4 regions of the Mesorhizobium ciceri biovar biserrulae genome follow, and region 3 is predicted to be linked to each of the others. Evidence: predicted binding sites of a transcription regulator. Region 3 holds the regulator's gene; each other region holds the start of a gene.

Region 1 (7,644 bases), 2.8 Mb from region 3:
GCGCGCGCCGGTATCGACCTTGGCGGCGGGACCTCGTGACGCGGCGTCTACGGCGGCATCGCCGTCGGGCTGCGCGCCGAATTCCAGCGCCTCGATCTTCTGGCCGCGCTTGGTGACCTTCGACGTCGAAACCAGTATGTCGTCGATGTCCTTGGCCGACTGGCCGAAATGCACCTGCAGCTTGCGCACCCGCTCATCGACACGCGCAACATCCTCCATCAGCCGGATGACCTCGCCCTGGATCAGGTGCGCCTGTTCGCGCATGCGGGCATCCTTGAGGATCGCCTGGATGACCTGGATCGACAGCATCAGCAGCGACGGCGAGACGATGACGACGCGCGCACGGTGCGCCTTGTGCACGATCGCCTCGAAATTCTCGTGGATCTCGGCGAACACCGATTCCGACGGCACGAACATGAAGGCAGTGTCCTGCGTCTCGCCCTGGATCAGGTATTTGTCCGAGATATCGCGGACATGGATCTCGATGTCGCGGCGGAAGGCCTGCGAAGCTGCCTTCTGCAGATCGGCGCCATCGGCGGCGCGGATGGCGTTCCAGGCTTCCAGCGGAAATTTTGCATCGATGGCCAGCGACGGCGCGCCATTCGGCATCTTCACCAGGCAGTCGGGCCGGCTGCCGTTCGACAGCGTCGCCTGGAACTCATAGGCACCGTGCGGCAGGCCGTCGGCAACGATCGCCTCCATGCGCGACTGGCCGAACGCGCCGCGCGTCTGCTTGTTCGAGAGGATCGCCTGCAATTGCACGACCTGGCCGGCGAGCGACTGGATGTTGCCTTGCGCGACGTCGATGATCGCCAGCCGTTCCTGCAATTTGGCCAGGCTCTCATGCGTGGATTTGGTCTGCTCGGTCATGGTCTGGCCGAGCCGGCCGGTCATGGCGTCGAGGCGTTGGCCGATCGATTGCGTCAGTTCCGCCTGCCGTGCGCCGAACACTTCCGCAATGGCGCCCATGCGGCCCTGCATTTCGGCCTGGCTTTGCAGAATGCCGGCCATCCGCACTTCCGCATCGCGGGCATGATCGGCGGCTTCCGCGGCCGCCACGGCGCGCGCCTTGGCCGACCGCCACAACGCAATGACCAGCGCCACGAACAGGGCCAGAAACAGCAAAACGCCGAAGGCCAGCGCATGGCCGAGCGTGATCGTTGTGGCGCCAAGCCGGGCGACAGGCTCCGAAAGGATGGTGCTCAAATCATTCATGTGGACAGCATAGACGATTCGCCGCGATAGCATAGATCAAAACGTGAACGCGCCTGATGCCAACCGGTTGACGCGTTTCGCTGGAGGTCTTAGGTGGAACGCCATGCCGATCAAGCCGCTCATCATCCTTCCCGACCCCATCCTGCGCCAGGTTTCCAAGCCCGTAGAGCGTGTCGACGCGCCTTTGCGCAAATTAGCCGACGACATGCTGGCGACCATGTATGATGCGCCGGGCATCGGGCTGGCGGCAATCCAGATCGGCGAGCCGCTGCGCTTGCTGGTGATCGATCTCGCCAAGGAAGACGAGACGCCGGCGCCGCATGTCTTCATCAATCCGGAAATCCTGGAGAGCGCCGACGCGCGCTCCGTCTATGAGGAAGGCTGCCTGTCGATCCCGGATTATTACGCCGAGGTCGAACGCCCCGCCTCCGTGCGGGTCAAATATCTCGACCGCGACGGCAAATTGCAGGAGATAGAGGCCGAGGGGTTGATGGCGACCTGCCTGCAACACGAGATCGACCACCTCAATGGCGTCCTGTTCATCGATCACATCTCGAAGCTGAAGCGCGACATGGTGGTAAAGAAATTCAAGAAGCTCGCCAGGGACAAGGTGCCGGGCAAGCTCGCGGGATAAGGTACGGGAGTCCCCTCCAGGCCTATTGTCGGCAGGATTGCCACCAAATGGAGATGCCGACGGTCGACATGCTGATCAGGGACATTCCTGAGCCTTTGAAGCGCGAGATCGAACTGGCGGCGCGCGAGGTCGGCCAGAGCGTCTCGGACAAGGCCATCGGCCTTCTGCGCAAAGGCATAGTTGCGGAGAGGCCGGCCCGAGAGGAGTCGAGCCTCTCGGCGTGGGCTGCAATTCGCTCGGCTTTCGTATCTGAAAGCGCAATTGGCGATGAATACGCGGAAATCATGGAGAAGATCGAAGCGGAAAGATAGCGCGACGGTCGTCCCGCGACTTCGACGGCCTTGACCTGAAGCTCGTAAACCCGTTTGAAGCGGATGCCTGAGCCGGCACACTGCGCGAGCAAGAAGACAGGATACCGGAAGAAAAAATGCCCCTTCGCGTCATCTTCATGGGTACGCCGGAGTTTTCGGTGCCGACCTTGCGCGCGATCGCCGAGGCTGGCCATGAGATATCAGTCGTCTATACCCAGCCGCCGCGCGCTGCCGGACGACGCGGGCTGGAGCTGACGCCGTCGCCGGTGCAGCGCGAGGCGGAGCGACTGGGCATCGAGGTGCGGACGCCGGTTTCGCTCAAAGGCGAGGCCGAACAGGCCGCTTTTCGCGCCTTGCAGGCCGATGTGGCGGTGGTCGTCGCCTATGGCTTGCTGCTGCCGAAGGCGGTTCTGGAGGCAACCCGGCTCGGCTGCGTCAACGGCCATGCGTCGCTTCTGCCGCGCTGGCGCGGCGCCGCCCCCATCCAGCGCGCCATCATGGCCGGTGACCTGGAAAGCGGCATGATGGTGATGCGCATGGAAGAGGGCCTGGACACCGGTCCGGTCGGGCTGGTTGAAAAGTGCGCCATCGAACCCGATATGACAGCCGGCGATCTGCATGATCGGTTGATGAGTGTCGGTGCTGCCTTGATGGTGGAAGCGCTGGCGCGGTTGGAAGGGAACACCCTGACATTCACCACACAAGCTGTGGATGGGGTGACCTACGCCAAGAAAATCGATAAATCCGAGACTCGCGTGGACTGGACTCGCTCGGCAAGTGAGGTCCACAATCATATTCGTGGCCTGTCGCCCTTTCCAGGCGCCTGGTCGGAGATAGGAATTGGCGGCCGCCAGGAGCGGCTGAAACTGCTTCGCTCGACGCTGTCGCAAGGCCTGTCGCCTTCGGAAGATTTGGGCGAGTCGGGAGGAATTCTCGATGACCGGCTGACGGTCGCCTGCGGGGCAGGCGCGATCAGGCTGGTCGAAGTTCAACGGGCGGGCGGAAAGCCCGCTGCCGCGTCGGAATTCCTGCGCGGGGCCAAGATCGAAAAAGGACTGAAATTCTCATGAGCATGATGTCGATACGCGCGGCAACGCCGCGGGATCGCGAGGCCATCCGCCTCGTCGAGGAACACGCTTTCGGCCAGCAGGCGGAGGCCGGTCTGGTCGACGCGCTGGTGACCGGCGGCGACGCGGTTGCCGAGCTGGTTGCGGAAGAGGACGGCCAGGTGGTCGGCCATATCCTGTTTTCGCGGCTGTTCGTCCAGAATGGCGGCAAGACCTTCGCGGCCGTAGCGCTGGCGCCGCTGGCGGTGGAGCCCTCGTTCCATGGCAGCGGCATTGGCGGCGCGCTGATCCGCGAGGCGCATATTCGCCTCAAGGATGGTGGTGAGACGCTGGCCGTGGTGCTGGGCGACCCCACCTATTACGGGCGTTTCGGCTATAGCCACACGCGTGCCGAGAACTTCGAAAGCGAATACCAGGGCGAAGCGCTGCAGGCGCTGGCCTGGGGTGACGCGCCAGAAGCAGGCAGGCTGGTCTACGCCTCCGCCTTCACCGCTCTCGCCGCGTAGAACAGTCAGCCGTTTTCACGGAAACGGCGAACTGTTCTCCTCTTTGTTTTAACGCAATTCCGAACGGAAAACCGTTTCACACTTTTCCTGGAATTGCTCGAGGCGAGAGCTCTAGCCGCAAATGCCGCGTTTTCGCCTCGACATCGAATATGACGGCAGCCTGTTTGCCGGCTGGCAGCACCAGGCGGATCAGCCTTCGGTGCAGCAGGCGATCGAACAGGCGATCGAAAAATTCTGCGGCGAAGCGATCAGGCTGCGCGCCGCCGGCCGCACCGATGCCGGCGTGCATGCGACTGCGCAGGTGGCGCATGTCGACCTCGTCAAGGCGTGGCCGAGCGACAAGGTGCGCGATGCCGTCAACGCCCATCTGCAGGCGGCCGGGGCGTGCATCGCCATCCTGAAAGCGACGGTGGTCTCCGACAGTTTCGACGCCCGCTTCTCGGCCATTGGCCGCCACTATCTCTACCGCATCCTGAACCGCCGCGCGCCGGCCGCGCTCGACAAGGGCAAGGTGTGGTGGGTGCCGAAGCGGCTCGACGCCGGCGCCATGCACGAAGCGGCAAAGGTCCTGCTCGGACGGCATGACTTTACCACCTTCCGCTCGACCCAGTGCCAGGCCAACAGCCCGATCAGGACGCTGGAACGGCTCGATGTGAGCCGACAAGGCGACATGATCGAGGTCAGGGCTTCGGCGCGCTCGTTCCTGCACAACCAGGTGCGTTCGATGGTCGGCTCGCTCAAGCGTGTCGGCGACGGCGGCTGGAGCGCGGCCGACCTGAAAACAGCGCTCGAGGCGCGCGACCGCGCCGCCTGCGGCCAGGTGGCGCCGCCCGACGGGCTGTTTCTCACCGGTGTCGATTATCCGATCGAGACGAGCCCGGAAAGGCTCTGAACTCCGACATCGTCCGGGACGGTGATGCCGAGCAACGTCTGCAGGCCGAACAGCACCAGCAGCGACGCAATGAACATGCCGACGAAAACGGCCGTGCCGACCGCTGCGCCCCTGCCCATCGTGGCATTTGTCATGCGCCAGGTCAGCACCATAGAAAGGGCAAAGAGGAACAGCGACACAAGGCTCGAAACCTGGCTTGCGGACGACAGGAAAAGCCGGATCAGCGCCGAAGGCAGCATCAGCCAGGCGGTGATGGCCGAAGCCCAGTTGCTGGCAACGACGTAGTGGACGAAGCGGCCGCCTATGCCGGCGCGCGGCGCGATGAAAGCGAGCGCAACCAGCGGCAGCACCCAGGAGCCGATGTCGACCGTCGCCAGGCGCACCAGCATGCTGAAGCGCCCCGCGAAGGCGTCGGGATCGCCGATTTCGTTGGCGATGCCGACCCAGCCGACGATCAGCGCCGGTGCTGCAACGACAATGGCGAAGAAGGAATTCCAGAAGCCGTCGGCCGACAGGTCGAGCAGGCGCAGGCCGTCGGCTCTGCCGAGCATCAATCGCCAGGCGCCCGTCAGCGAAGCTTGGGTTTCGTCCGCCGAAAGCATGCTGTTCAGCCCTGTCCGAACCAGTCTTCTATGAAGCGCTGGTAGATTTGCGTCAGCGTCTCGAGGTCGGCAATGGCGACGCGCTCGTCGACCATGTGCATGGTCTTGCCGACCAGCCCGAACTCGACCACCGGACAGTAGTCCTTGATGAAACGCGCGTCGGAGGTTCCACCTGAGGTCGACAGCGTCGGCTCCTTGCCGACCGCCGACTTGATCGAGCCGCGCAGCGTTTCGATCAGCCTGTCGTCACGGGTCAGGAAGACATGGCTCGGCCGGTCGCGCCAGACGAGCTCGTAGTCGACCGGCGTCTTCTTGCCCTGCCGGTACTTCTTGCGCCTCGCCGCCTGGTCGAGCCGGTTGTGGATTTCGGCCTGCAGGGTCTCGTCCGTCCAGGTGTCGTTGAAGCGGATGTTGAAGGTCGCGGTCGCTTTGGCCGGGATGACATTGGTGGCCGGGTTGCCCACATCGATGGAGGTGATTTCCAGATTGGTCGGCTGGAAATCCCTGGTTCCCTTGTCGAAAACCGGATGCAGCAAGGCATCGACCAGGCTCATCAGCCCGCGCACCGGATTGTCGGCAAGCAAGGGATAGGCGACATGGCCCTGGCGGCCATTGACGGTGACGGCGCCGGACATCGAGCCGCGGCGGCCTATCTTGATCATGTCGCCCAGCGCGTCCGGATTGGTCGGCTCGCCGACGACAGAGGCATCCCATTTCTCGCCCCTGGAAGCCGCCCATTCGAGCAGCTTGACCGTGCCGTTGATCGCGGGGCCTTCCTCGTCGCCGGTGATCAGCAGCGAGACCGAGCCTTTCGGACCGCCATTGGCCTCGACATGGCGCGCCACGGCGGCGATGAAACAGGCGATGCCGCCCTTCATGTCGACGGCGCCGCGGCCATACATCTCGCCATTGGCGATCTCGGCGGCGAAGGGCGGATGCGTCCAGGCGGCTTCGTCGCCGACCGGCACCACGTCGGTGTGGCCGGCGAACATCAGATGCGGGCCATTGCCGGAACGCCTTGCATAGAGGTTTTCGATATCGGGCGTGCCGTCTTCGGAAAACACCGGCCGATCGACCAGGAAGCCGAGCGGTCTGAGCATCGTCTCCAGCGCGGTCAGCGCACCGCCCTCAGCGGGCGTCACCGAAGCGCAACGGATAAGGGCGGCGAGGTTTTCGGCAGGATCGGTCGGCAGCGTCATGGCAAAAGCGATAGTCGAAAGCGCAGGGCCTGTCACGGCCAGACATAGGGGCCAGCCTCATGGCTGGCGATACCGCCGATATTATGGTTTTCATGTCGTATAGTTGCGACCCGGCGCGGGCGACAGGATGGCAGACAAGGACAAACGGATCGTCATAGCCGGTGCCGGCAGCATCGGCTGCTATGCCGGCGGCTGCCTGGCGCTGGCCAGCCGAAAGGTCATTCTGCTGGCCCGGCCGCGCATCGAGGCAGCGTTGCGGCAGGGCGGATTGCGGGTCAGCGACCTCCAGGGCCGCGATCGCTCGATCAAGCCGGAGGCGCTTGCCGTCACCACCGATCCGGCCGCCACCCTGCCGCAGGCGGACGTGATCCTGGTCACGGTCAAGAGCGGCGCCACTCAGGACATGGCGGATCTTATCAAAGCTCATGCCCGGCCCGACGCCGTGGTGATCAGCCTGCAGAACGGTGTCGACAATGCCGACAGGCTGCGTGCCGGAGTTGGCCGGCGAACGGTGCTGGCCGGCATGGTGCCGTTCAATGTGGTGCAGTCGCCGGACGGCGAGCTGCCGCTGCGCGTGCACCGCGCCAGCGACGGCAAGGTGATGGTCGAGGATGGCGATGCCGGCCTGGTCGGCCTGCTTGGCGTCGAAGGGTTTGCGGTTGAAGCGCATGGCGACATGAAGGCGGTGCTGTGGGGCAAGCTGCTGATGAATCTGAACAACGCGCTGGTGGCGCTTTCCGGCCTGCCGCTGGCAACCGAACTGGCCGACCGACGCTGGCGGCTGATCCTGGCCGGCCAGATCGACGAGGCGCTGACGGCACTGAAAGCGTCCGGCATCGAGCCGGCGCGGATCGCCGGCCTGCGGCCGGCGCTGCTGCCGAAAGTGCTCAGGCTGCCGGACTGGCTGTTCAGGCTCTTGGCGCGGCGCATGCTGGCGATCGACCCGCAGGCGCGCTCGTCGATGTGGGACGATCTTCAGCGCGGCCGGCCGACGGAGATCGACGATTTGCAAGGTGCCATCTTGCGGCTGGCGGGGAAGGCCGGCACGCCCGTGCCGACGGTTCAGCGGATCATCGCCTTGGTGCGCGCGGCGGAAGCGGAGCGGCTTGGCTCGCCGGGCCTGGCGCCGGAGCAGATTGTTGCACCGGCCGGCCGTCGATCAACGTGATCTTCTGCCAGATTTTCCGCGACAGGTTGGACGCCAGGTTCTCGATGTCG
Region 2 (7,644 bases), 3.1 Mb from region 3:
AGGAGAAATTCGACTGGATGCCGAACTCGGCATAGGGAATGACGGTCAGCGCGTTCATGCGAAGACTCCATGCAGGAACCAGCGCGGCGGGACTTGCGAGGCGCCGCCGTAGAGGCCTTGCCGGTAGAGCCAGTAGCGGCGGCCGTCGGCATCCTCGATGCGGAAATAGTCGCGCGTCGATGCCGCCTCGTCGCTTGGCGCTTCCCGCCACCATTCGGCGGCGATGCGTTCCGGCCCTTCGGCGCGCTTGACCCGGTAGAGCGCGCGCCGCCAGCGGAAGTTCAGCGGCGGTCCTTCCGGCATTTCGGTGGCCGGCACATCGATGGGTTCGGGCGAGCGGAACAGCCGGATCGGTCGTTCCGGCGGAAATATGGTTTTTGGTGCCTGCAGCCTGTCCGGCTTCTTCGGCGGCGTGGTCCGGCACGGCGCGTCGGTGAAGGGGATGGTGGCGACGGCACGCTCCGGCAGATGGCTTTCGACCGCGACCGGCCGGAGAACCGCGCCATCGCCGAGCCGGGCGCGGATGCGGTCGGCGAACAGCGCGATATCGGCGCCGTCGTCGGTCACCTCGCCGGCAAGATCGGCCTGCTGCATGTCGAAGGTGGCTGATGCCAACACCGAGAGCCGCACCAGATCGAAACCATAGCCGGCATCGATATCCTGTTCGAGCGCGGCCAGCCTTTCATGGAACAGTTTCTGGATCAGCATGGGTTCGCGCATCGGCCGCGAGGTACCGAGCGCGATGCGGCTGACGGCGCCGTCGACGCGAAAGAGCAGCAGCGCCAGCGTCCGGGCGCCCTCGCCGCGGCGCTCGAGGTCGGTCTTCAAGGTCGCCGCCAGCATGCCCACCAGCCGTTCGATGTCCTCGGTCAGGGTGACGGGTTCGGCGAGGTGGCGTTCGACCGAAAGCGGCGCGACGGGCAGGCGCGGCGACACCGCCTCGTCGAGCCGGCCAAGCGCCTGGTCGAGGCGCAGGAGCAGCAGGGCGCCGAAGCGGCGGGCGAGCGGCGCGCGCGGTGCCGCCATGACGGCGCCCGCCGTGCGCAGGCCCACACTTTCCAGGCTGGTGCGGGTCGAAGGTTCTATGCGCAGCGCGGCCAGCGGCAGGGGCGCCAGCAGCGCCTCCTCCTCGCCTGACACAATGATGCGGTCGCCGCAAAAGCGTGCCGCCGCCCAGGCAGCGCCCGGCGTCGCGGCAAGCCCGGCGCGGACATCGAAACCCTGATGGAAGAAGCGCGACAGGATGTCGTCCAGCATGGCGCGCTCGCCGCCGAACAGATGGGTGCAGCCGGTGACGTCGAGAAACAGGCCGTCTGCCCCGTCCAGCGCCACCAGCGGGGTGTAGCGGTCGCACCAGTCGGCGAGGCCTTCGAGCAGGCGGCGATCGGCTTCCGGATCGGCCTCGACGACGTCGATCGACGGATGCATGGCGCGCGCATCGGCGATGCCCATGTCGCGCTTCAGGTGCAGCGCCTCAGCCCGCTCGTCGAGGGCCGAGATGCGCTGTGCGTTGCGGTCGCGATGGCTGATCACGAGCGGCGGGTGAGAGGGGTGATCCGACGGCCGGGAACGCCAGGACCGCCCCAGACGCTGGCGCAGGATCCTTTCCGCCGCCAGATAGGGAAACCACAGGGACAGGATTCTTTGGCCGGTTTCTTTCCCCACCTGCTCCTTCGTCGCCCGCTCTTTCGTCGAATGCGCGTTCATCGGGGTTCCACTCCAGTGTGAATTGTCCAGGCAGGGCCGTGCGGCTCTTGCCGATGGTGAGGGTGAAGGCCGGGCGGCCGATCGAGCCGGCCAGCGGCCCGGCGATGGTGTCGCGCGGCACCGCCGGCGCCGAGGCGACGATGAGGCGGACGGGTGCCGCCGTCGGTTCGGGCCCAGCCGCCTGCCGCAGCAGGAACACCGGCCGGCCGGCCGCTTGCGCCCTTGCATGCAGCCGGCGTGTCGCGGTCAGGTCAAGCCGCTGCGGATTGCCGCGGATTTCCAGGATGACGGCGGCGAGCGCCGTCATCCGGGCCGCCTCCTCGGCGACCCACAGTGCATCGACGAGCCTTGGCGCCTCGGAAAACAGCAATTGCTCCGGCTCGATGCCGAACGAGGCGTGAAGCCCCCTGGCATAGGGAAAGCCGGCCTCGCGAAAAATCTCCGATGTGCCGATCCACAGCACCGGCAGCCCCGGCGTTTGCTTGAGGATCAGGCTGGTGAGCGACAAAGCGAAGCCGGCGACGGCCCCGGCATCGCGGGTTTCAAGCCCATGGATTTCGCTCAGGGCGGCCTTCGGCAGCCCGCCGCTCAGGGCGGCATCGAGGCGCCCAACGCCGATAGGCAGGAACGCATCCGGCAACGCCGCGGCAATGCCACGCCGGACGATTGTGAGATCAGTGTTGACGTCAGCATCAAAGGGTGCGGCTGCCGGCGCAGCCAAGCGCTCGGGCAGCGTTCCCTCGATTTTCGCGATCTGGCGGCGCAGGGCAAAAACAGTCTCCCGCGCCACGGCGGTCATCGCCATGACGGTCAGCTTCCATTCACAATTGTTCCTGTTATGTTCCTATAGATTCCAGAGCGCATCCCAAGAGTCAAGCAGAGTCATGGGGAATTTATTCCTCTCTGCAGGGATGGCGCAGGCGCATCGGCCCGTTCATTTGCCGATTCCGGTGCGAAAGCCTATATGCCGGGATCAAAGGACAAAGCATGGCCCGCATCTACAAGACCCGCACCTGGCACGACGAACTCTCGCCCTCGATGGACGAAATGGAGTTCCTGGCGCTGGAGGCGTACGCCCATCTGCCGGAGGATTTTCGCAAGCTGACCGGCGAGATCGTCATCCAGATCGCCGAATTCCCAACCGACGAAATCATGGACGATCTGTCGCTGGAAACGCCATTCGACCTGCTCGGCCTGTTCGAGGGACGCGGCATCGCCGAGCGCTGGAACCCGCAGACCGGCGAAGGCCCGAACCGCATCACGCTCTACCGCCGCGCCATCCTCGATTACTGGTCCGAGAACGAAGAGACGCTGGGCGACATCGTCACCCACGTGCTGATCCACGAGATCGGCCACCATTTCGGCCTGTCGGACGAAGATATGGAGAAGATCGAAGAGGCGGCGGAGTAGGGTGCGCTGATATTCAGGTGATGCCCGCCTGCAAATGATGGCTTCCTGCGCTTCCCCGCTCTACCGCGTCGCGGTAGAACTGTGCTCACGTACCCAAAAGTACGCTCCGCTCCGGTTCTCGGAAACCACCATTTTCGACTCGGCCTGACCTGAATCTCAACACACCCTGCGTCGGAGCTTTTCAAATCTACCAGTCACTCAGCTTGGTATCGGGCCCGTATTCCTGACCGTCGATATCCTTGACCACGGCCTGGCCGCAACGCATCGCTTTGGCCTTCTTGTCGTAGGCATAGGTCGGCGAGCCGAACAGATGCCAGCCCTTGTTCAGCGCCGCTGTCACCTTGTGGCAGAAGCTGGCATCGTCCGGAGCGGACAGAAAGCGGTAGAGTTTCATTGTTCAATTCCTGTCGTGAGTAGCTGTAGCCCGCTCGCATCCATCGAGCATTTATGACCCGATGGCGGCTGCCTTCGCCAGCAGTTTTTCGGCCTGCGCCAGGTGCAGCCGTTCGACCATCCTGCCGTTCAGCGCGATCACACCCTTGCCGGCATTCTCGGCGAGCGCGAAGGCTTCCTTCACCGAGCGTGCCTCGGCCACCGCTTCCGTGGACGGCACGAAGGCGCGGTTGGCGGCTTCGATCTGGGCCGGGTGGATGAGGCTCTTGCCGTCGAACCCCATGGCCGCGGCTTCCGCGCATTCATGGGCGAAGGCGTCGAGGTCGCGAAAATCGTTGGAGACGCCGTCGAGCATGTCGATGCCGCCGGCGCGTGCGGCCAGCACCATCTGCATCAGCCATGGCACGAGGTAGCGCCTGTCAGGCGTCGCCAGAATGCCGGTCTCCTTGACCAGATCATTCGTTCCGGCAACGAAACAATTGAGCCGCGAGGCCGGATCGCGGCCAAGTTCGGCGATGGCGCCGATGTTGAGCAGCGCCTTGGGCGTCTCGATCATCGCCCATAGTTTCACGCTGTCGGGGGTAAAATTGTCGTCAAGCACGTCGCCGGCCTCGAGCAGGTCGCGCGGCGTGTCGACCTTGGGCAGAAGGATGCCGTCGGGTTCGCAGCTTGCGGCCGCCAGCAGGTCGTCGGCGCCCCATTCGCCTGATATCGCATTGATGCGCACGATCATCTCGCAGCGTCTCTCGGAATGGCCGGCGAAAATGCCGGCCAGTTTTTCGCGGGCGGCGATCTTGTCGGCCGGAGCGACGGCGTCTTCCAGGTCGATGATGATGGCATCGCAGGCAAGCTGCGCGATCTTGGCCAAGGCCTTGTCGCTGGAGGCCGGGATGTAGAGCACGGAGCGGCGCGGGCGATAGGTTTCCATGGATGATCTATGCCGCTTGTGGTTGGTCGAGGCAAGTCGGGGCATGAAGCTACCAATCTCCCCCCTCGAGGGGGGAGATCGGCAGCGTTTACCCCTGCACGAAAACTGCACGGGCCTGCGGAAAACCTCCTCGGATCCGCCCTGCCGTTTCCCCGCCCGCTTGCGAGACAAGCGGCATGCACAAGCGAGCAAAGCCCCGTTGGTCCCTGCCTCACCGACTGCGTAGCGAGGGCTGGTGGCTGGCCGATCCGCCGCGCGCGTGTCCCGTCGCAACCCTCATTCCCTTTGTCCGCAGAAGCCCGCCAACGGTTCGGCTGGAAGCCATCAGGAAAGCCAGGTCATGACAGCGTTGTTCTCCGCCGCGCCGAGCTATTGCAGCCGTTTCGGTGTCGCCATCCTGCTGGCAGCGCTCGCGGATTTTCTGTTCTATGGCCAGCCCGCCGGGATCACGGTTTTCCTGTTCGCCCTGCTGATTGCCGCGGCGGTCGTGGCTGTGCACCCGGCCGCCTTCAACGACGGCCGGGTCTGGCTCAAGCCCATCGCCATGCTTGTCGCGCTGCTGCCGCTGGCTGAAAACGTCAGCACCCTGTCGGTCTCGATCGCGCTGGCGGCGCTGACCGTCTTCGCGCTTTCGTTGAGCGGCCGGCTGCGGCACAGCATCGCCCGCATTGCCGGGCAGATCGTGCTGTTCGGGCTGGCGGCGCCGTTCCGCTTCGTCATTGATTTCATCCGCTGGCGCAGGACGGCGCGGCGGTTCGGTGGGCGTCGCATCCGGCTGGCGGCGATCGCCGTCTGGGTGATGCCGCTGACGCTGGGCGCGGTCTTCCTGGCGCTGTTCGGTGCCGCCAATCCGGTCATCGACTATTGGCTGTCGCTGATCGATCTCGTGAGGCTGCTCGATCTTATCCAGCTGGCGCGGATTGCCTTCTGGCTGTTCGTGCTCGCCGCTGTCTGGGCTTTTCTGCGACCGCGCCTGCCGCGCCTGATTCGCCGCATCCCGCGCGCGTTGCCGGCGGTCAGCGCTCAAGCCGGCAAAACCGCCACCACCATCGAAGACATCCTGTTCGGCAAGGCCGCCATCCTGCGCGCCCTGATCGTCTTCAACATCCTGTTTGCGCTGCAGACGGCGCTCGACGCCGCCTATCTGTGGGGCGGGGCAGCGCTTCCCGATGGGCTGAGCTACGCCTCCTACGCGCATCGTGGCGCCTATCCCTTGATCGTCACGGCACTGCTTGCCGCCGGCTTCGTGCTGGCAGCGCTGCGACCCGGCAGCGAAACCTCGGCCGATCCGCTGATCCGCCGGCTGGTCTATGCCTGGGTGGCGCAGAACATCATGCTGGTCATCTCGTCGATCCTGCGGCTCGACCTCTATATCGGCATCTATGCATTGACCTACTGGCGCGTCGCCGCCTTTGTCTGGATGGGGCTGGTGGCAGCAGGCCTTGCCCTGATCATTGCCCGCATCGCGCTTAGAAAATCCAACGAATGGCTGCTGTCCGCCAATCTTCTGACGTTATCCCTGACGCTTTATGCCGGCTGTTTCATCAATTTCGCAGCAACGATCGCCAACTACAATGTCGACCATTCCCTCGAAATGACCGGCCAGGGCATTCCCCTAGACGCCTGGTATCTTCACTCGCTCGGTCCGGGCGCGTTTCCCGCGCTTGATCGCTTCCTCGAGCACCAGGGCAAGACGGCGGCCGCCGGCACTGTCCGCGAACTGGCCGGCGTGCGCGGCAGCGACGAAATCTGGTATCGAACTATCCAGCAGAACTGGCGGGCCTGGAGCTTTCGCGACTGGCGGCTGCTTCGATATCTCGACACCAAGGAGCCGTTCGTGATTCCCTCCGCTATCGAACCTTCCATGCCGGGCCGCTGATCCATGCCGCATCACATCCTCGTCGCCGACGATGACCCGCACATCCGCGAGGTGATCTGCTTTGCCTTGGAGAAGGCCGGCATGAAAACGACAGGGGTGGCCGACGGTGCCGCCGCCTTGCAGGCAATCGGCCGCCGGGCACCGGACCTCGTCGTGCTCGATATCGGCATGCCGGAAATGGACGGGCTGGAGGTCTGCCGGCGGCTGCGGCACATATCCGATGTGCCGGTGCTGTTCCTCTCTGCGCGCGACGAGGAGATCGACCGCATCCTCGGGCTCGAAATGGGCGGCGACGACTATGTGACGAAACCATTCAGCCCGCGCGAGCTGGTTGCCCGCGTCAACGTCATCCTGCGGCGCGCCCGCCCGGCGGTGCCCGAACCGGCCGACGACAGGCGGTTTTCGCATGGCAAACTGGCTCTGGCGCCGGCCAGCCATACCGCCAGCTTCGACGGCAAGCCGTTATCGTTGACAGGAATAGAGTTCTCGATCCTGAAGGGGTTCCTGGCGCGGCCGGCGCATGTGCTCGACCGCGACGCGGTGACGGCCAGCGCCTATGCCGCAAACATCCACGTCGCCGGCCGCACCGTCGACAGCCACATCCGCAACATCCGCGCCAAACTGGCAGCCGTGGGTTGCCCTGATGTCATCGAGACGGTGCATGGCGTCGGCTTCCGGCTTGGCCGATGCGGCTGACGGCCTCCAGCAAATGGATCGGCCGCAAATGGCGGCCACGGCTTGCCACGGTCGTCGTCGCCATCCTGATCATGGTGATGGCCTTGCCACTGGTCGGCCTGTTCTTCTTCCGCCTCTACGAGAACCAGCTGATCCGCCAGACCGAGGCGGAGCTGATCGCGCAAGGCGCTGCCATCGCCGCCATCTATGCGCGGGATGTACGTGACGCCGGCATCCCACCGGAAAAGCTCGGTGCGCCGATGCCGGAGCCAAGTGGGGATTCAAGCCGCAGCGTCAATCCGGACCCGCTCTACAGGCCAATCGAACCGCAGCTCGATCTTGCCTCGGATTATGTCCTGCCGACCCGGCCGGCGGCGATGCCGGCGATCGTCGATCCCGCCTTCGCGGTGATCGGCGCGCGCCTGTCCGGCATCCTCGACGCCACCCAGAAAACCACGTTGGCCGGCTTCCGGCTGCTCGACCCCCGGGGCGTCGTCATTGCCGGGCGCGGCGAGGTCGGCCAGTCGCTCAGTGCGGTCGAAGAGGTGCGCACAGCACTTGCCGGCCACTATGCCAGCGCGCTCAGGCTGCGCATTCCCGACCAGCCGACGCCACCGCTCTATTCGGTCAGCCGCGGCACCAAGGTGCGTGT
Region 3 (7,644 bases):
AGCATCTCATGCCGTTTTCGGCGAGCTGCAGCAGGCGGCGACGCAGGAATGGGCCCGAGATCTTATCCGAGCCTGGAACACGGCCGGATGGTTCGAGATGCCGATCGAACTCGGCGACCAGCTCGGACGCCTGATAGGAGCCGCGGTCGGCCAGACCGTTGTCTGCGACACGACATCGACCAACATCTACAAGGTGCTGCACGCAGCGATGGAGATGCGGCCCGGCCGGTCAGCCATCGTCGCCGAAGGTGACAGTTTTCCCACCGACCTGTACATCGCCGAAGGCGTGGCCTCGACCCGGGATGGCGTCCTGCTGCGCCTCGCGGGCGTCGACGCGCCGACCATCGAAGAGCTGATCGACGAAAACGTGGCGGTGGTGCTGGTCAACCACGTCAATTACAAATCGGGTGAACTGCGCGACATGGCGGCGCTGACGCGCAGGGCTCATACGGCCGGAGCGCTGATCGTCTGGGATCTCTGCCACACCGCCGGCGCCCTGCCCGTCGAGCTCGATCAGGCAAATGCCGATTTCGCTGTCGGCTGCACGTACAAGTACCTCAACGGCGGTCCGGGCGCGCCGGCCTTCATCTATGCCGCGCAGCGCCACCACGGCGATATCAGCCAGCCGCTCAGCGGCTGGTGGGGCCATGCGCGGCCCTTTGCCTTCGAACGGGGTTATGTTGCCGGCACCGGCATCCGCCGTTTTCTGTGCGGTACGCAACCGGTCCTGTCGATGCGGGCGCTCAAAGGCGCGCTTGCCATCTGGAGCGACGTCGACATGGCGGCATTGCGAAAGAAGAGCGTCGCGCAGACAGAACTGTTCATCCAGCTCGTCGAAGCCAAGTGCGGCGCCTACGGTCTCGCGCTGGAGACTACCCGCGACGCGACCAGGCGCGGCAGCCAGGTGTCGTTCCTTCACGTCCACGGCTATCAAATCATGCGGGCGCTGATCGAGCGCGGGGTGATCGGTGACTTCCGCGCACCGTCGACCATCCGTTTCGGCTTCACGCCGCTCTATGTCAGCTACAAGGATGTGTGGCTGGCGGTTGAGGTTCTGGAAGACATTCTGCGCACGGGTGCATGGAAGGACCAGCGTTTCGCCGTCAAGGAAGCCGTTACCTGACGCACCGATCCCGGCGATCCGCCGTCGCTGCCCTCACTGCCTGGCAAATAACGGAGAGCTGAATTTCCAGCCAAAATGCCCAACTGACGTTGGCGTTTTGGCTCCGTTTCGTTCACGGCCAACGAACGTCCCGAAGGTTGCAATCGCCCCTTGTCGAGGTCGATCGACAGATAATGCCAAGCTTTGGTAGAGGATAAGCCACAGGTCATTAACCATAACAATTTCAATGTGAGCAGGCGCATTGCCGAAGGTGGCGCCCGTCGATCGTAACCCGCTGGCAAGCGCCAAATAATTTCAGCAGCCTTAACAAATTCATTAAACTTTAAACGGTTGCAGAACACAACTGGAACAGATAGTGTTTGTTCTGGGTTTGTTTTTCGATTCTGGTTTCAGGGAACCTGGGGGCCGCCATGCTGACACGCAAGCAACATGAACTGCTGATGTTCATCCATGAACGCCTGAAGGAGAGCGGCATTCCGCCATCCTTCGACGAAATGAAGGAGGCGCTCGACCTTGCCTCCAAATCCGGGATTCATCGGCTGATCACGGCCCTTGAGGAGCGCGGCTTTATCCGCCGGCTGCCCAATCGGGCCCGCGCGCTGGAAGTGCTGCGGCTGCCGGACTCGATCGCGCCAGGCCTCAATGCGGCAAAGAAGTTTTCGCCAAGCGTCATCCAGGGCAGTCTTGGTCAGGGTGGTGCTCTTGGCCGGCAGATCAAGCCGGCGCCTTCGCGGATGCCTTCGCCCGGCAATGACGACGATGCGGTCTCTGCCGTTTCGATCCCGGTCATGGGTCGCATCGCCGCCGGCGTGCCGATCGATGCCATCCAGCATCAGACGCATTCGATTTCGGTGCCGCCGGACATGATCATGGGCGGCGCGCACTATGCGCTGGAGGTCAAGGGCGATTCGATGATCGAGGCCGGCATCTTCGACGGCGACACCGTTATCATCCGTAACGCCGACACGGCCAGCCCCGGCGAGATCATCGTGGCGCTGGTCGATGAAGAGGAAGCGACGCTGAAGCGGTTCCGCCGCAAGGGCGCCTCGATTGCCCTCGAAGCCGCCAATCCAGCCTATGAGACACGGATTTTCGGGCCGGACAGGGTCAAGGTGCAAGGCAAGCTCGTCGGCCTGATCCGTCGCTACTGAGACGGCTGTGGGTTGACCACTGGCTTCTCGGGTTTCTTGAAGGGTGCCAGCCCCCTCGCCTCGCGAGAGTATCTGCGTTGCGTGTGCCAGGGCCGATATGGGCTGTCCACCGCGAAGCTGATCGTCGCCGGCGTGGTCGCCGATTGGCGATCGAAGAAGACCGCGGCACTGCCTTTGCGAGCCAGTTGCCGCTTGGTGATGACGAGAACCAGCGGGTTGTGACAGGCGTCATAGGCGGTGGCGTCCTTGACGACGATCAGTTCGGCGAAGCCGCAGGCTTTCCAGGTGTCCTTGCGGTCCTCGACATAGGCAATGATCGCACCGGACATGTGCCTGGCCACGCAAACGCCTGAGGAGCAATAGAACGGCGATCCCGGCGGTAGCTCAACGGCATCCGCGACGTCGAATTGCCCATCGCTGTTGTCGAACACTTCCGGAACGACGATGGTTTCCGATGTCAGCGCGCGTTTCCAGTTGTCGACGGTGAATTCGTTCGGCCGTTGCCGGCTGACGGCAAGCTCACCGCCACCGATCGGCAACGCCACCAGCCGGGCGTCTTCTGAGATCAGCACATCGGGCGTGCGCGTATCCGAGACGGTCAGCAAGCCTGCCAACGCGAATGGCAGAGCCGCGAGCCGCAGCCATGTCGTCGCCATCGTCGCGATGACCAGGGCAATGGCCACCAGCAGGACCGACTGCTGCGAAATCAACCCGACCCCATCGACAGGCGAACGCTCGGAGATCCAGCCCGATATGGCGATCATCATCGTCAGGCCCTTGCCCATCAGGTAGAGAGCTGGCCAATCCAATCCGAAAGGCATCAGCAGCGCGCTGGCGACGGCCAGGAACATGACGACGGTGACGATCGGCATAACCGCGAGATTGGCGAACAGGCTGAGCGGCGACACACGCTGAAAATGCCAGATGGCAAACAGCGTCGTGGCGCTGCCGGCGATGATCGAGGTCATGGCCAGACCGATTGCCGCCAGCAGGAATTTTCGTGTCAGGAACCCGGGCAAGGATCGCTTCGGCGGCGGCGGTCTTGCTTTTCCCGCGCGGTGATCCGCCCAGCCGGCATAAGCGCCGACCAGAGCCGCGGTCGCGGCGAACGACATTTGAAAACTCGGGCCGACCACCTCATGCGGCGACACCACGATGACGGCGATCGCCGAGATCGCCAGATTGCGCATGGTGAGTGCTGCTCGATCGAACAGAACTGCAATCAGCATCACTGCCAGCATGATGAAGCTGCGCTCGGCGGCGACGACGATACCTGAGATGACGAGGTAGGCTGCGATCGAGAACAGTGCGGCGGCAGCGGCATACTTCTTGACCGGGCGACGCGCGGAAAAATCGGGAAACAAGGCGAAGGCGCCGCGCAGCAACCCCATGATGGTGCCGGCGACCAGAGCCATGTGCAGTCCCGAAATGGAGATGATGTGGTAGATGCCGGTACGTCGCATCGCCTCATTGATGTCATCGGGAATGCCGGCGCGCACGCCGACGATCAGCGCCGCGGCGATCTCGCCTTCGGCGCCGCCGACGCTCGCCCTGATATGGTCGGCAATGCCTTCACGGGCATTTTCCACGCTGGAGGAAATTCGGGCCGACAGCGGCATGTCGCCATCATCGCTGACGACAAGCTTGGGGTTGCCGAGAAAGAACCCGCTGCCGCCGATGCCGGCAAAATAGCTGTCGAAGGAGAAATCATAGCTGTCCGGCCGCACCGGCCCGGTCGGCGGCAAAAGCTTGGCATATCCAGTGATGAGGGAGCCTGCGGTCACGTCAGCCGGGATCTTGCGTGCCGAAAGCCGCACCCGTTCCGGCGCATAGCGCAGTTTCGGTCTTGCGGTCGATGTCACGTCGATGGTCAGCCGGATACGGCCAGTTTCCATCCGGTCGAGCGAGACGACGCGGCCGGTCACCTGCGTCGAGATTTCCGAGCCCAACATTTGTGTGCCCGCACGCCACGTCTCGACCTTGGCAGCAAGCAGTCCTAGGGCGCACAAAAGCGCCGCCATGAAACACAGATGGGTCTTTGGCCATGAGCGCGAGACCAGCGCACAGATCCCCGTCAAGATGACAACCGCGACAGGTCTCGCAAAGTCGGGTTCAGCCGTCAGCGAAAAATAGCCGATCGCTCCGATCGCAAGGCAGACCGGTACCAGCAGGAAGGCCACGCCCCGGTCGAGTTCCAGGCTCGCCGCCGTGTTCACGCTGTGGCGCAGGCGAGGCAGTGATATCAGGCCGATCTGCCGGCGCACGCGCACGATCCTGCCGGTTTCGGCAACAGGAACAGAGGCGGCGATACCCGTTTGCAAGGGCAGCTTGCCGTAATCCGGCACGAGGGGCGACGGCGGCGGCAATGAGGCTGGCAGAGGCGCAAACAGGGACCGTTCGCTGACGCCAATGGCAGCGTCCTCGCCCTGATCCGAGCCCCAGCCTCGTCCAGCCATCGGGTCTGCCCCTTGCGCCCTCGACACCCTATGCTACATGAACGCGCAAAGCGCGAAAGTCCGCGCGACCGCACCCCGCTTCAGATGGTTTCCGAGAGTTCCATGTCCGACAAGGTCGTCACCCGTTTTGCCCCCTCGCCCACCGGCTATTTGCACATAGGCGGCGCGCGCACGGCGCTGTTCAACTGGCTGTATGCAAAGCATACCGGCGGCACGATGCTGCTGCGCATCGAGGACACCGATCGCGAACGCTCCAATGAAGCCGCGACGGCTGCTATCCTCGACGGGCTTTCCTGGCTTGGCCTGAGCTGGGACGGCGAGCCGGTGTCGCAGTTCGAGCGTGCGCCGCGCCACCGCGAGGTGGCCGAGGAGCTCGTGCGCATCGGCAAGGCCTATTATTGCTACGCCACGCCAGCCGAACTGGAGGCCATGCGCGAGGCCGCCAGAGCCAAAGGGCTGCCACCCCGCTATGATGGCCGCTGGCGCGACCGCGACCCCTCAGAGGCACCCGCAGGCGCCAAGGGCGCCATCCGCATCAAGGCGCCGACCGAAGGCGAGACCGTCGTCCATGACCGGGTCCAGGGCGACGTGCGCTTTCCCAACAAGGATCTCGACGATTTCATCATCCTGCGTTCTGACGGCAATCCCACTTACATGCATGCCGTCGTCGTCGATGATCATGATATGGGCGTCACCCATATCATTCGCGGCGATGATCATCTGACCAACGCCGCTCGCCAGACCGTGATCTACAACGCCATGGGCTGGAACGTGCCGTCCATGTCGCATATCCCGCTGATCCACGGCGCCGATGGCGCCAAGCTATCGAAGCGGCACGGCGCGCTTGGCGTCGAGGCTTATCGCGCCATGGGCTACCTGCCGGAGGCGCTGCTCAACTACCTGGCGCGTCTCGGCTGGAGCCATGGCGACGACGAGATCATGTCGATCAAGGACATGATTTCCTGGTTCGACATCGGCGACGTCAACAAGGGCGCGGCGCGCTTCGACTTCGCCAAGCTGGAGGCAATCAACGGCGCGCATATGCGCCGCATGAGCGATGCCGAACTGTTCGACATCTTCATCGCCACCCTGCCCTACCTCGAAGGTGGCCCGGCGATCGCCGCACGCCTGAACGACAGCACCAAGGCGCAGTTGCTGGCAGCGCTTCCGGGCCTGAAGGAGCGCGCCAAGACGCTGGTGGAGCTCGTCGACGGCGCGGCTTTCCTGTTTGCCACCCGACCGCTGCCGATCGACGACAAGGCGGCCCTTCTGCTCACCGATGACGCCCGCAAGATCCTGCGCAGTGCTCACGAAGCTTTGAACGGGCTTGCGGATGACTGGACAGCCGCCTCGGCGGAGGCGGCGATCCGCGAGGTGGCGGCGGCCGGCAGCCACAAGCTCGGCGCAGTGGCCCAGCCTTTGCGCGCCGCTTTGACCGGCAAAAGCACCTCGCCGGGCGTGTTCGATGTGCTCGCCGTGCTCGGCCGCGAGGAAAGCCTGGCGCGCATCTCAGATCAAATCGATTAGGAGCAAACTGGCCCAAGAAGATTGGCATTGAAAGGCGGGTTTCGCAGTGCAACATTAGGCCTTGGCCCAATCTGGCACGCACCTCCTGAAATGCGGTGGCGAATACGCGCATTGCGGTGATTTTCGACGTGTCGCTCTGCGAAATTTGCCTTTGCCGGCATGAGGAAACAAGAAGGAGTTTGCAATGACCGAAGCTGCGAAAAAACTGGATTTGGGCAAGACCCAAGAGGCCACCGCAACGCTTGAATTCGCCGGCAAGACCCATGAATTCAAGGTGCGAAGCGGTTCGGTCGGGCCTAATGTGATCGACATCGCCTCGCTCTACTCAACCACCGGCGCTTTCACCTACGATCCCGGCTTCACCTCGACGGCAAGCTGCGAGTCCGAAATCACCTTCATCGACGGCGACGCCGGCATCCTGTTGCACCGCGGCTATCCGATCGACCAGTTGGCCGAACATGGCGACTTCCTCGAGGTCTGCTATCTCCTGCTCTACGGTGAATTGCCGACCAAGGCGCAGAAGGACGATTTCGATTACCGCGTGACGCGCCACACCATGGTGCATGAGCAGATGTCGCGCTTTTTCACCGGCTTCCGCCGCGACGCGCATCCGATGGCGGTGATGTGCGGCGTGGTCGGCGCGCTGTCGGCCTTCTATCACGACTCCACCGACATTTCCGACCCCTACCAGCGCATGGTTGCCTCCATGCGGCTGATCGCCAAGATGCCGACGATCGCGGCGATGGCCTACAAATACCACATCGGCCAGCCCTTCATTTACCCGAAGAACGAGCTGAACTTTGCCGCCAACTTCCTGCATATGTGCTTTGCCGTGCCTTGCGAGGAATACAAGATCAACCCGGTGCTGGCGCGCGCCATGGAACGCATCTTCATCCTGCACGCCGACCACGAGCAGAATGCCTCGACCTCGACCGTTCGCCTCGCCGGCTCGTCGGGCGCCAACCCGTTTGCGTGCATCGCCGCCGGCATAGCCTGCCTGTGGGGACCCGCGCATGGCGGCGCCAATGAAGCGGCGCTCAACATGCTTGGCGAGATCGGCCATGTCGATCACATCCCCGAATTCATCGCCCGCGCCAAGGACAAGGACGACCCGTTCCGCTTGATGGGGTTCGGCCACCGCGTCTACAAGAACTACGATCCGCGCGCCAAGATCATGCAGAAGACGGCACATGAGGTTCTGGGCGAGCTCGGCATCAAGGACGATCCGCTGCTCGACATCGCCATGGAGCTGGAAAAGATCGCGCTGACCGATTCCTATTTCATCGAGAAGAAGCTCTACCCGAATGTCGACTTCTATTCCGGCATTACGCTGAAGGCGCTGGGCTTCCCCACCACCATGTTCACCGTGCTGTTCGCGGTCGCCCGC
Region 4 (7,644 bases), 2.7 Mb from region 3:
CTTGGCGACCGGCACCTTCAGGCGCATCTTGTCCTTCGAGAAGTCGATGACGAACAGTTCCAGCTTGTGTCCAGCAACTTCCTGCTCGTCGATCGAGACGATCTGGCCGACGCCATGCGCCGGGTAGACGATGTACTCGCCGGTCTTGAAACCGTGACGCGCAGCGGTGGACTTCTTCTGCGGGGTGATCGTTGCCATTGCGCACTGAACTCCTTGTTGTGGTACCGGCGTCCTGCCGGCCCGAACTCGCGCGATCGGAGAAACCGACCGTTAGCCGCACAACAGATGAACCCATCGGAAAAGCCGGACCGGCAAACCGCAACATCGCGACCGCCTGGCCCAGATCGCTCTGGTCCGAATGGGATTTTCACCTTTCAGTGATTTGGGGCGTCTGCGCCATAAATCGACGTTGTGTCACCGGCATGTTTCGCTGATGTAACACAAAAAGTCGGAAGAATCAAGGTTTTGCTGCATACGCGAAGGCCACAACCCGGCGCCGGCTGTCAAGCCGGTTAATGTGACGTGCCTCTTACCCTGCGTAATACCGGCCTCTGCGGCCGTATTGTCAATCGCCTTCGCCGGGCTCGGCGGAGAAGTATTTCTCGAACTTGCCGGCCTCGCCGTCGAAGGATTTCGCGTCTGCCGGCGGTTCCTTCTTGGCGGTGATGTTGGGCCATTTCTCGGCGTATTCGGTATTGACCTGCAGCCATTTGTCGAGGCCGGGCTCGGTGTCGGGCTTGATCGCGTCGGCCGGGCATTCCGGCTCGCAAACACCGCAGTCGATGCACTCGTCGGGATGGATGACGAGCATGTTCTCGCCTTCGTAGAAACAATCGACCGGACAGACCTCGATGCAGTCCATGTATTTGCATTTGATGCAATTGTCGGTCACGACATAGGTCATCGGTCGGCTCCGGGACGTCCCATTTTGTTGGGCTTTTTCCGTCAGGTAACGCCTTTGGCCGCTGCTTGCAAGGGCAGCCATTCCTGTCGGCATCAGCGTTTCGAAATGGAATTCCAGGCAGCCGGCGCCCCAGAGGCCGGCGACCTCATGCAGGGCTTCCTGTTTGCCGGGTTCAGTTTTGCTTCAAACACGTGGTTATCCTGGCAAGCGCCGCCTGTTTTTGGACGCCAGGCATCAATCTTCGCCGAGCAATCGGTCGGTCTGGCGACGTTCCTTCTTGGTCGGGCGGCCGCTGCCGGCCTCGCGCAGCCCCGGAATTGCATCGGGAGGGGCTTCGCCCTTCGGTGCGGGCGGTGGCGACATATCCTCGTAGAGCGTACGGGCTTCCTCGGCCGGGCCGCGTCGCGCACCCGCGCCGAGGACCTTCCAGATGAAGATGCGCCGCTCGAGCGTGATGGTCAGGACGTCGCCTGGCTTGACCTGATCTGAGGCCTGCGCTGCTTTGTCGCGATTGATGCGGACCCGGCCGGCGACGACCAGTTTTGCCGCCAGCGAGCGCGATTTCACGACGCGGGAGAAGAACAGCCATTTGTCGATGCGCTGGCGGCCTTCGGCAACCATCGAAGCGAGCCGGGTTCTACTTCTTCAACTGGTCGCGCAGAGCGGCGAGCTTGGCGAAGGGCGAATCCGGATCGAAACGCACCGGACGCTCCTCGCGCGGCTTCGGCTGGAAGGCGGGTTTGCCGCCTTGCGGACCACCCTTGCCATCCGGCCTGCCACCCTTCCAGTCGGGACGGCCTTCGCGGCGGTCGGGACGCTCGCCCTGCGGCCTGTCACGTCGCTGTTCGCCTTCGGCCTGCGGCTTGGGTTTGAACTTCGAGCGGTCGAAGCGCGGCTTGCCGGCTCCATCGCGCCGTCCTTCATGGGCCGGACGCTCTCCGGGTGCAGCGGCGGCCGGTGCGCCGGCGTCCGCAGGCGCATCGCTTCGGCCGCGCGCTTGTCCGTTGCGTGGGCGATTGTTCCTGCGGTTGTCGTCGCGGTTGCGCGGGCGCTGTTCGAAACGACCCTGACGCCACAACAGGATGGGTTTTGGCGCTTCGGCTTCCGGGGCGGGTTCCCCGGTGGCTGCTTCAGTCACCGTCACGGGTTCGTCCGGCGCGGCGTCCGTTGCCGGCGCGGCATTTGACACCAGCTCGGCCGGTGCAACTTCTTCTGCCGCTGCGGCTTCAGTCTCGGCAGCTTCAGCCTCTGCCTGCGGTTCAACCGGTGCCGGTTCAGCAGCAGCCTCGGCAACAGGCGCTTCGTCTTGCACGGTTTCGACCGGAGCGTCCGCCTGTTCTCCCACGGCAGGCGCAGCAGGTTCCGCCGCGGCGTCGGAGGTCATTTCGGTCGCCGTTTCCGAAACGGCCACTGCGTCCGATGCCGGCTCCGACCCTTCGACTGCTGCCTCTGCTGCGGCGTCCGCCGCCTTGGTCTGCTCGGCTCGTGCAGCCTCTTCCGCCGCAAGCTTCGCCATCGCTGCTTCGCGCGCGGCATTGTCCTGTGCTTCGAGCCGCGCCTTGACCTCGACGGCCGGCTTCGGCTCGGCACGGTAGCCGAGACCTTTGAGGATCTCTTCCATGTCGTCCGCGGTGGCGCCGAGGATCGACATCATCGGCGGCGTCACCATGAAGGACTGGCCGTCATAGGCGCCGTCCGGGCGCTGGCCGAGGCCGGGCTTCCAGTTGGTCGCCGGGCGGATCAGATCCGCCAGCCGTTCCAGGATGTCGATGCGCACGGCGCGACGGCCGAGATTGCGGTAGCCGGCAAGCTTGTAGAAGGTCTTGTCGAAGGCCGGGTCGATGACCACCGAGGTGCGACCCGAGGCGAGCGCATGGACCACGTCGCCAAAACCTGGCTTGTCCTTGCCGTCGTTCTTCAGCGCCCACAGCAGCGTCACCAGCCCGGCAGGCGCCGGCTTGATCAGCGCCGGCACGAAGACATGGTAGGCGCCGAAGCGCACGCCAAGCCGGCGAAGGGCTGCGCGGCCTTCCTGGTCGAGCGACTTCATCTCCTCGGCGATGTCGCGGCGGTTGATGAGGCCGAAATTCTCGACCAGCTGGAAGGCGATGCCACGGCCGATGCCGGAAATCTGGTCGGCGTTTTTCAAGTCGACCAGCGGCTTCAGCAGCGACTCGATCTGGAAATTGACGAAACGCTCGGCACGCGCGGCGACCTTGTCGCGCGCCGGGCCGGTCAGCTGTTCGTCGGCCAGCAGCACCAGCCGCGGCTTCAGCGCGTCTTCGCCTGATACAAGCGTGCCGATCGGCGCACCGATCCAGCGCAGCGTGCCATCCGACCCGAGCGCGATATCGCCATTGGCCGAGGCGCCGAAGCGTTCGGCGCGCGCCTCGAACTCGGCGGCCAGCGCCTTCTGGGCAGCGGTGCGCACCGCCTTGGCGTCTTCGCCGCCGGCGGTCTGGTCGGCGGTGAAGCGGAACCCTTGCAGCTCGCCGACATGGTGGCCTTCGACAAGGACGGTTCCGGTAGAACTAATTTCGGCTTCAGGCATGGTATTTTCTCTAAGGCGCCGCATGAGGACGGAAGTCCTGCGGTCTACGAAGCGTTTCGTCAACCGCTCATGCAGCGCATCCGACAATCTGTCTTCGATTTCGCGCGTCTTTTCCTGCCAGTGTGCCTGATCGGCCAGCCAGCCGGGCCGGTTCGACACGAATGTCCAGGTGCGGATCTGGGCAATGCGATGCGAGAGCGTATCAATGTCGCCCTCTGTTGTGTCGGCGCGGCGCACCTGCTCGGCCATGTAATTCTCGTCGACATGGCCGTGGCGTGCGAGGTCCGTGTAGATTGAGGCAATGAGATCGGCATGTTGGGCCGGCGCGATCCTGCGGTAGTCGGGCAGCGCGCAGGCTTCCCACAGCAGCGCCACGCGCTTGGCATTGGTGGTGAGTGCGCGGATGTCCTCGTCGCGCGACAGATGCTCGAGCGCCTGTGCATCGACGGCAGGCAATGCCCGTGTCAGTCCCTCGACCGGGGCGTTGGTTTCGATCGAGCGCTTCAGCGCGTCGAGGCTGGCAAAGTCGAAATGTGCGGTGCGCCATTGCAGCACCTTCACCGGGTCGAAGTCGTGGCCTTCGATCTTCTTGATCAGATCCTCGTCCAGCGGGTCGACCTGGCCGGTGACACCGAACGTGCCGTCGCGCAGATGCCGGCCGGCGCGGCCGGCGATCTGGCCAAGCTCGGCCGCCGTCAGATTGCGATACTGGAAGCCGTCGAACTTGCGATTCTGGGCGAAGGCGACGTGGTCGAGATCGAGGTTGAGACCCATGCCGATGGCATCGGTGGCGATGAGGTAGTCGACATCGCCGGACTGGAACAGCGCCACCTGGGCGTTGCGGGTGCGCGGCGAGAGCGCGCCGAGCACGACGGCGGCACCGCCCTGCTGGCGGCGGATCAACTCGGCGATGGCGTAGACCTCGTCGGCGGAAAAGGCGACGATCGCCGTGCGCCGCGGCAGGCGGGTCAGCTTCTTGGAGCCGGCATAGGCAAGATGCGACAGCCTCGGCCGCGTCACCACCGAGACACCCCTCAGCAGGCGCTGCAGGATACTTTGCATGGTGGCGGCGCCCAGCAGCAGCGTTTCCTGGCGGCCGCGCAGGTGCAGGATGCGATCGGTGAAAATGTGGCCGCGCTCGAGGTCGCCGGCGAGCTGCACCTCGTCGATGGCGACGAAGGCGGCGTCGGTCTCGCGCGGCATGGCCTCGACGGTGCAGACCGAATATTTGGCGCCCGGTGGCTGGATCTTTTCCTCGCCGGTAATCAGCGCAACCTTGTGGGCGCCGACCTTTTCGCAGACGCGGGCGTAGACCTCGCGCGCCAGAAGCCTGAGCGGCAGGCCGATGATTCCACTCTCATGCGCCACCATGCGCTCGATGGCGAGATGGGTCTTGCCGGTGTTGGTCGGCCCGAGCACGGCGGTCACGTCGCGGCCCGACAGGATCAGCGGCTCAGTGTGTTTGGGCTGGATGTTCATCAACCTAGAATAAGGCTTCCGGGACCTGGAGATAAGGCTTCTGGCCTCTGGTTGTCGGGAGCGTGCCTCAAATGGGCGCGTATGACAGGCGACACATAGGGATTTCGGGCGCGAAGCGAAAGCGGAATGTTCCGTCGGCAGCCAGAAGGTGGTTCTGTCAAGCTCTCAATCAGATGCGGATTAACGGATGGAACGAGTCTGGAACGAATCGGCGACGAATCAGTGACTCCTGCAGATTCAGCTTTTGTTCACGGCTATATGTGGATTTCACGGCCGCGACACGCACCACATGCTGAATCGCTGAACTGGCCCGTTTCGTGCTAAGAGGGCATTGCCATTAACCTTTGCCGATAAACGATCACAGTGGCTTGGCATGCCTCGACCAAGGCTATGAACTTGTTGATCTTTCTTAATCCGCGTTAAGCAATTGGCAGGGGATTCAGGCTGTCGTCGTTAACGTTCAGCTCAAAGCCGGAACGAATCGGCGACGAATCAGCGATAGCGGAATTTTCCCGTTTTGTTCACCCCAATATCTTGTGTTGTGAACAGCTTATCCACCGAGAATCCACAGGCTTGGAAGCAGGTTTCGCACAGGCCGGCCGGGCCGCTGTTAACCTCTGCGTGCCGGATTGGGTCAGCAGCCGTGCTGTCACTTCGAAGGACCATAGCGCCAACGAAAACGGGCCGGCGCGCCGGCCCGTCGATCTCTGCGCCTACATCGCCGTCGTCAGGCGAAATACTGGCCGCCATTGGCCGTGATGGTCGAGCCGGTGATGAAGCCGGCATCTTCGGATGCGAGGAAGACGACGCAGCGCGCGATTTCCTCGGGCTCACCGAGCCGGCCGACAGGAATCTGCGGAATGATGCGCTCGTTGAGCACCTTCTCGTCGATCGCCTTGACCATCTCGGTGGCGATATAGCCGGGACAGATGACGTTGACAGTGATGCCGGCGCGCGCCCCCTCTTGGGCGAGAGCCTTGCTGAAACCGATATCGCCGGCCTTGGCGGCGGAATAGTTGACCTGGCCGGCCTGGCCCTTCTGGCCGTTGATCGAGGAGATGGTGATGATGCGGCCGAACTTGCGGTCGCGCATCCCGCTCCACAGCGGATGCGTCATGTTGAAGACGCCGGACAGGTTGGTGTCGATGACCTCTTTCCACTGCTCGCGCGTGATCTTGTGGAACATGGCGTCGCGGGTGATGCCGGCATTGTTGACCAGCACCGAGACCGGGCCGAGATCGGCCTCGACCTGCTTGATGCCGGCGGCGCAGGCATCATAGTCGGCGACCGACCATTTGTAGACCGGAATGCCGGTCTCGGCCTTGAATTTCGCCGCTGCGGCGTCATTGCCGGCATAGTTCGCCGCAACCGAATAGCCGACGGTCTTCAATGCGATCGAGATCGCCGCGCCGATGCCGCGCGATCCGCCTGTGACGATTGCTACCTTGGTCATGCATTTCCCCTTTTTTGATATCGCCCTGTTGTCGGGCTTGGCAGGCACTGGATACAGAACGGGCGGCTAAAGCGCGTCGCGCTGAAGTAGGTTCAGGCGATGCGCTTCAGATGTTTGGTTTTATGCATGTCGGTGTTCCCAAAACCGCTGCGCACTTTTGGGCGACATGCATGCACGCCGCCCGTTTAGTGACTTTCTTCAGAGTGCTTCGACACACATGGCGACGCCCATGCCGCCGCCGATGCACAGGGTAGCGAGACCCTTCTTGGCGCCGCGCCGGCGCATTTCGAAGACCAGCGTGTTGAAGACGCGAGCGCCGGACGCACCGATCGGATGGCCGATGGCGATGGCGCCGCCATTGACGTTGACGATCGAGGGATCCCAGCCCATGTCCTTGTTGACGGCGCAGGCCTGCGCCGCAAAGGCTTCGTTGGCCTCGACCAGGTCGAGATCGCCGACCGACCAGCCGGCCTTTTCCAAGGCCTTGCGCGAGGCGGGAATGGGTCCGGTGCCCATGATCTGCGGATCGACGCCGGCGGTTGCCCAGGACACGATGCGCGCCAGCGGGGTGATGCCGCGCCTCACCGCTTCCGCTTCGCTCATCAGCAGCGCGCCGGCGGCGCCGTCATTGATGCCGGAGGCGTTGGCGGCGGTTACCGTGCCGTCCTTGTCGAAAGCCGGTTTCAGCTTGGTCATGGCGTCGATCGTGGCGCCGTGGCGGATGTATTCGTCCTGGTCGACGATGGTGTCGCCCTTCTTGCCCTTGATGGTGACGGCGACGATCTCGTCCTTGAACTTGCCGGCCTTCTGCGCGGCCTCGGCCTTGTTTTGCGAGGCGAGCGCGAACTGGTCCTGGTCTTCGCGGGTGATCTGGAACTGACGCGCGACGTTTTCGGCTGTGTTGCCCATGTGGTAACCGTTGAAGGCGTCCCACAGCCCGTCCTTGATCATGGTGTCGATCAGCTTGAAGTCGCCCATCTTGACGCCGGCGCGCAGGTGCTGGGCATGCGTCGAAAGCGACATCGATTCCTGGCCTCCGGCGATGATCACCTTGGCATCGCCGATGGCGATCTGCTGCATGCCGAGCGCGATGGCGCGCAGGCCCGAGCCGCAAACCTGATTGAGGCCCCAGGCGGTGGTTTCCTTGGGCAGGCCGGCATTGATCGATGCCTGGCGGGCCGGGTTCTGGCCTTGCGCGGCGGTCAGCACCTGGCCGAGGATAACCTCGTCGACCTCGCCTGGTTCGACGCCGGCGCG

The links. The regulator LexA, encoded in region 3, represses DNA repair genes until DNA is damaged. The targets are predictions, from matches to a motif close to TGTTCNNNNTGTGTTCNG.
Region 1: a site for LexA is predicted at 1,248-1,265, ahead of A4R29_RS00515 (DNA recombination protein RmuC). Genes of this name have one in related genera too.
Region 2: a site for LexA is predicted at 2,536-2,553, ahead of A4R29_RS28850 (ImuA family protein). Genes of this name have one in related genera too.
Region 4: a site for LexA is predicted at 5,123-5,140, ahead of A4R29_RS26835 (helicase-related protein). Genes of this name have one in related genera too.

What each region holds. Positions count from the first base shown of each region.
Region 1 covers NZ_CP015064.1:97,495-105,138, reverse strand. The annotation lists gene A4R29_RS00515 (DNA recombination protein RmuC) at 1-1,215, opposite strand, end outside; gene def (peptide deformylase) at 1,319-1,849, shown strand; gene A4R29_RS00505 (plasmid stabilization protein) at 1,918-2,160, shown strand; gene fmt (methionyl-tRNA formyltransferase) at 2,277-3,230, shown strand; gene A4R29_RS00495 (GNAT family N-acetyltransferase) at 3,227-3,733, shown strand; gene truA (tRNA pseudouridine(38-40) synthase TruA) at 3,855-4,625, shown strand; gene A4R29_RS00485 (hypothetical protein) at 4,592-5,227, opposite strand; gene dapE (succinyl-diaminopimelate desuccinylase) at 5,233-6,426, opposite strand; gene A4R29_RS00475 (2-dehydropantoate 2-reductase) at 6,554-7,594, shown strand; gene A4R29_RS00470 (hypothetical protein) at 7,497-7,644, opposite strand, start outside.
Region 2 covers NZ_CP015064.1:6,088,665-6,096,308, reverse strand. The annotation lists gene A4R29_RS28860 (error-prone DNA polymerase) at 1-58, opposite strand, end outside; gene A4R29_RS28855 (DUF6504 family protein) at 55-1,533, opposite strand; gene A4R29_RS28850 (ImuA family protein) at 1,475-2,512, opposite strand; gene A4R29_RS28845 (metallopeptidase family protein) at 2,695-3,117, shown strand; gene A4R29_RS28840 (DUF1737 domain-containing protein) at 3,305-3,511, opposite strand; gene A4R29_RS28835 (HpcH/HpaI aldolase/citrate lyase family protein) at 3,563-4,438, opposite strand; gene A4R29_RS28830 (DUF4153 domain-containing protein) at 4,779-6,317, shown strand; gene A4R29_RS28825 (response regulator transcription factor) at 6,321-7,013, shown strand; gene A4R29_RS28820 (ATP-binding protein) at 7,004-7,644, shown strand, end outside.
Region 3 covers NZ_CP015064.1:2,945,583-2,953,226, reverse strand. The annotation lists gene kynU (kynureninase) at 1-1,123, shown strand, start outside; gene lexA (transcriptional repressor LexA) at 1,534-2,274, shown strand; gene A4R29_RS13600 (ComEC/Rec2 family competence protein) at 2,268-4,730, opposite strand; gene gltX (glutamate--tRNA ligase) at 4,833-6,257, shown strand; gene gltA (citrate synthase) at 6,442-7,644, shown strand, end outside.
Region 4 covers NZ_CP015064.1:5,683,451-5,691,094, reverse strand. The annotation lists gene A4R29_RS26850 (CarD family transcriptional regulator) at 1-198, opposite strand, end outside; gene fdxA (ferredoxin FdxA) at 566-904, opposite strand; gene A4R29_RS26840 (RNA-binding S4 domain-containing protein) at 1,139-1,525, opposite strand; gene A4R29_RS26835 (helicase-related protein) at 1,542-4,934, opposite strand; gene phbB (acetoacetyl-CoA reductase) at 5,662-6,387, opposite strand; gene A4R29_RS26825 (acetyl-CoA C-acetyltransferase) at 6,586-7,644, opposite strand, start outside.